Regions from separate parts of the Rhizobium sp. F40D2 genome, predicted to be linked through region 2. Evidence: predicted binding sites of a transcription regulator. Region 2 holds the regulator's gene; the other holds the start of a gene.
What was found. Region 2 encodes HrcA, which represses chaperone genes, less so after heat shock. Its sites were predicted from a motif close to GTTAGCACTCNCNNNNNGNGAGTGCTAAC; they were not measured.
Positions count from the first base shown of each region.

Region 1: a site for HrcA is predicted at 1,115-1,143, ahead of groES (co-chaperone GroES). Genes of this name have one in related genera too.

Region 1 is NZ_CM131436.1:639,216-641,668, reverse strand. Features, by position in the region: gene groL (chaperonin GroEL) at 1-690, opposite strand, end outside; gene groES (co-chaperone GroES) at 761-1,057, opposite strand; gene ACS4RS_RS03165 (TIGR01459 family HAD-type hydrolase) at 1,342-2,190, shown strand; gene ACS4RS_RS03160 (bifunctional riboflavin kinase/FAD synthetase) at 2,205-2,453, shown strand, end outside.
Region 2 is NZ_CM131436.1:1,198,910-1,201,362, forward strand. Features, by position in the region: gene grpE (nucleotide exchange factor GrpE) at 1-426, opposite strand, end outside; gene hrcA (heat-inducible transcriptional repressor HrcA) at 538-1,626, opposite strand; gene rph (ribonuclease PH) at 1,754-2,453, shown strand, end outside.

The sequences.
Region 1 (2,453 bases), 560 kb from region 2:
CAGGTTCGAGAGCTTCTTCTCGTGAAGGAGAATGAAGACGTCTTCGAGGTCGGCGATCATCTTTTCCGGGTTGGTCACGAAGTAGGGGCTGAGGTAGCCGCGGTCGAACTGCATGCCTTCGACGACTTCGAGTTCGGTTTCGGCGGTCTTGGCTTCTTCAACCGTGATGACGCCTTCGTTGCCGACCTTCTGCATGGCTTCGGCAATGTCAAGACCGACCTGCTTGTCGCCGTTTGCCGAGATAGTGCCGACCTGTGCAACTTCCTCAGAGGTGGAGATCTTCTTGGCCTTGGCCTGGAGATCCTTCACGACGTCGGCAACTGCGAGGTCGATCCCGCGCTTCAGGTCCATCGGGTTCATGCCGGCTGCAACGGCCTTGTTGCCTTCACGAACGATCGCCTGGGCAAGAACGGTTGCAGTCGTGGTGCCGTCGCCGGCGATGTCGTTGGTCTTCGAAGCAACTTCGCGGACCATCTGGGCGCCCATGTTTTCGAACTTGTCTTCGAGTTCGATTTCCTTGGCGACGGAAACGCCGTCCTTGGTGATGCGCGGAGCGCCGAAGGACTTGTCGATGATGACGTTACGGCCCTTCGGGCCGAGCGTTACCTTGACTGCATCGGCGAGGATGTCGACGCCACGCAGCATCTTTTCGCGCGCGGTACGACCAAACTTGATTTCTTTAGATGCCATGATTGAAACTCCTCAATTCGAGTGTCCGGGTTCTAGACCCGTCGGCTAGGTCGGAAAGGCCAGCGGCTGATCAGCCGATGATGCCCATAATGTCGGCTTCCTTCATGATCAGAAGGTCTTCGCCGTCGATCTTGACTTCAGTGCCGGACCACTTGCCGAACAGGATGCGGTCGCCAGCCTTGACGTCGAGTGCGACGACCTTGCCGGACTCGTCACGAGCGCCGGAACCGACGGCGACGATTTCGCCTTCCTGCGGCTTTTCCTTGGCGGTATCGGGAATGATGATCCCACCCTTGGTCTTGGCTTCGGACTCAACGCGGCGAACAACGACGCGGTCGTGAAGGGGGCGGAAGTTGGTGCTTGCCATTGTCTAATCCCTCGATCGAATGACATTCGCGGACCGGAGCGGCCCACATGGATGAATGTTAGCACTCCCTTGCGGTGAGTGCTAGCGACGAGCATTTAGGGATGGCTCCGAGAGGAGTCAATGAGAGCAATCACGAATTTTTGTGCCGGAATTGTGAAGAGGCCGAAGAATTGCAGAGATTGCCGCCGAAACCGGCACGCTGCGCGAAGGACAAAGAAAATTCCTTGCCATCGCCTTGCGCCTTTGCAATGTCACCGGTGACTGAAGCAAATCGGGAAATCGGAATGGCCAGGCGGATAGAAAACTTCTCTGATATCACAGCGCACTATGACGTGGTGCTCTGCGATGTCTGGGGCGTCGTTCACAATGGCGTCGATCCGTTTCCGAAGGCGGCCGCTGCCCTTGAAGCGGCCCGCGCCGGCGGCGTCGCCGTCGTCCTCATCACCAATTCGCCGCGCCTTTCCTGGCAGGTGGTCGAGCAGTTGCGCCAGATCGGCGTTCCCGACGGCGCCTATGACCGGATCGTCACCTCAGGCGACGTCACGCGCCGGCTGATCGCCGAAGGGCCAAAGACGGTCTTTCTGCTCGGTCCCGAACGTGACAGCCCGCTGCTCGACGGCCTCGACATCGAGCGCCGGCCGGCGGGCGAAGCGCAATCCCTCGTTTGCACCGGCTTTTTCGACGACGAGACGCAGAAGCCGGAGGATTACACCGACATGCTTCTGGAATTCAAATCCCGCGAGGTGCCGATGATCTGCGCCAATCCCGACCTCGTGGTCGAGCGCGGCCATCGCATCATCCCCTGCGCCGGCGCTATGGCCGCCTATTACGAGCAGCTTGGCGGCAGCACCCGCATCGCCGGAAAACCGCACCGGCCGATCTATGAGGCGACGCTGGCCGCTGCCCGCGAGCTTCGCGGCGATTTCCCTGTCGAGCGCGTGCTGGCAATCGGCGACGGCATGCCGACCGATGTGCGCGGCGCCTTGAATTACGGCCTCGACCTTCTCTACATCAGCGGCGGTATACACGCCCGGGAATACACCTTGAACGGCGAAACCGACGAGGCGATCCTCAACGCCTATCTCGATCGGGAAAAAGCCGCGCCGAAGTGGTGGATGCCACGCCTTGCATAAAGAGAAGCCAGCCGATGACCGTCTTCCACCGCAATGAAACCCGGGAACCCTTGCCCGCCCACCTCAAGGGCGGCGTCATTGCCATCGGCAATTTCGACGGCGTGCACCGCGGCCACCAGTCGGTGCTCAACCGCGCGCTCGAAATCGCAAAGGCGCGCGGCATCCCGGCTTTGGTGCTGACGTTCGAGCCGCATCCGCGCACGGTCTTCCGGCCCGAGACCCCGGTCTTCCGCCTGACGCCCGCGCCGCTGAAGGCCCGCATC
Region 2 (2,453 bases):
GACCGGCTCCAGCTTGCGAACGCCGTGGCGTTCGAGCGTCGACAGCATGGCGCGCTCTGTCATCTCCACGCCCTCGATCAGCGTAGTCAGGCCGGCATCGGCGCCATCCCTGACCTCTGCAGGGATGGCATCCAGCGCCCGGCGCAGATTGTCCGAGACGGCGAGCATATCACGCGCAAAACCGGCGACGGAATAGGACTTGGCGTCCTTGACCTCACGCTCGGTGCGGCGGCGCAGATTGTCCATCTCGGCGGCAAGGCGCAGATAGCGGTCGCGCAGTTCGCCGTTTTCGGCTTTCAGAAGCTCGAGCGGGTCCGGCTGGGGGGCCTCTTCCTGCGCAATATTGTTCTCGACGTAGGCGGCGGCGTCGGCTGCGGCATCGGCCGCAGTTGCGTCAGGTCCGTTTTTCGTCGTGTCATCGGTCATGACGGTCTCCGGTTGGTGTCTTCAGATGCGCCCGATATCGAGGTTTGACCGAAAAAAATCAAGTCTGCGTGACAAAGAAGCGAAAATTCCGCGGTCTTCTTCAAGGTGGCGTCAAAGCGGATTGCGCGAAAGCCGGGAGACGAGCTGGGCGGTGTAGTCCACCATCGGCACGATACGGGAATAATTGAGCCGCGTCGGGCCGATGACGCCAACGGCGCCGACGATGCGATCGTCGTCGTCACGATAGGGCGCGACGATGAGCGACGAGCCGGACAGCGAGAAGAGCTTGTTTTCCGAGCCGATAAAGATGCGCACGCCCGAGCCGGTTTCGGCGAGATTGAGGATCTCGATCAGGCTGTCCTTCTTTTCGAGATCGTCGAACAGCAGCCGCAGCCGGTCGAGATCCTCGGCGCCGGCGAGACCTTCGAGCAGGTTGGCGCGGCCGCGGATGATCAGTTGCGCCGGCTTGCCCTCGTCCGGGCTGCCGGCCCAGACGGCAATGCCGCGTTCGACGAGATCACGCGACAGGGCATCGAGTTCGTGGCGGACGTTATCCTTCAGCTGACTTAATTGTTTGCGCAGCTCCGGCAGGGTCTGGCCGGACATGTGGGCATTGAGAAAATTCGCCGCCTCGGCCAGCTGCGAGGAGGTGACGCCCGCCGGCAGCTCGATGATGCGGTTTTCCACCTGGTCGTGATCGCCGACGAGCACGGCTAGCGCCTTTGTCGGCTCCAGCCGGATGAACTCGACATGTTTGAGCACCGGATCGCTTTTCGAGGTGATGACCAGGCCGGCGCCGCGCGAAATGCCCGACAGCATGCGGCTCGCCTCGTTCATCATCGATTCCACTGGATTGCCGCCGCTTTCGGCCCGCACCTGGCGGTCGATGCTGGCGCGGTCCTCAGCGGAGAGATCGCCGACCTGCATGAAGGCATCGACGAAGAAACGCAGGCCGATCTGGGTCGGCAGCCGGCCGGCGCTGATATGCGGCGAATAGATGAGGCCGAGATCTTCGAGATCGCTCATGACGTTGCGCACCGAGGCCGGCGACAGCGACATCGGCAGCAGGCGGGACAGATTGCGCGAACCGAGCGGCTCGCCGCTCTCCAGATAGCCTTCGACGATGCGGCGAAAAATTTCCCTGGAGCGCTCGTCCAGCGCAGCAACGGCATCCGAAACCGATGTCGACCTGATGCCCATGAAACTCTCGAACCCACGCTGATGATATTTCGCGAAAAGTAAGTCAAACTCGCAGCCGTGGCAAAAGGGAATTTGCAAATAGGCGCCGCCAATCGTAGAAGCGGTCAACAAACCCCAGGAGATAAGAATGCGGCCTTCAGGCAGAAAAATCGACCAGATGCGCAAGGTCTCGTTCGAGCGCAATTTTTCCAAGCATGCGGAAGGCTCCTGCCTGGTGAAATTCGGCGATACGCATGTGCTCTGCACGGCCAGCCTCGAAGAAAAGACGCCGCCATGGCTGCGCAATAGCGGCAAGGGCTGGGTCACGGCAGAATACGGCATGCTTCCCCGGGCGACCGGCGAGCGCATGAAACGCGAGGCCGCAGCCGGCAAGCAGGGCGGCCGCACCCAGGAAATCCAGCGGCTGATCGGCCGGTCGCTGCGCGCCGTCGTCGATCTGCAGGCGCTCGGCGAGCGGCAGATCACCCTTGATTGCGACGTCATCCAGGCCGATGGCGGCACGCGGACGGCCTCGATCACCGGCGGCTGGATCGCCCTTTACGACTGCCTGAAATGGATGGAAAGCCGCAACATGATCAAGGTCGACCGAGTCCTCAAGGATCATGTCGCCGCCATCTCCTGCGGCGTTTTCGCCAGCCAGCCGGTGATCGACCTCGATTACCTTGAGGATTCCTCGGCCGAGACCGACGCCAACTTCGTGATGACGGGCGCCGGCGGGATCGTCGAAATCCAGGGCACGGCCGAAGGCGCGCCGTTTTCCGAAGAGGAATTCACCTCGCTGATGGGCCTTGCCAAGAGCGGAATCGGCGAACTTGTCGCCCTGCAGA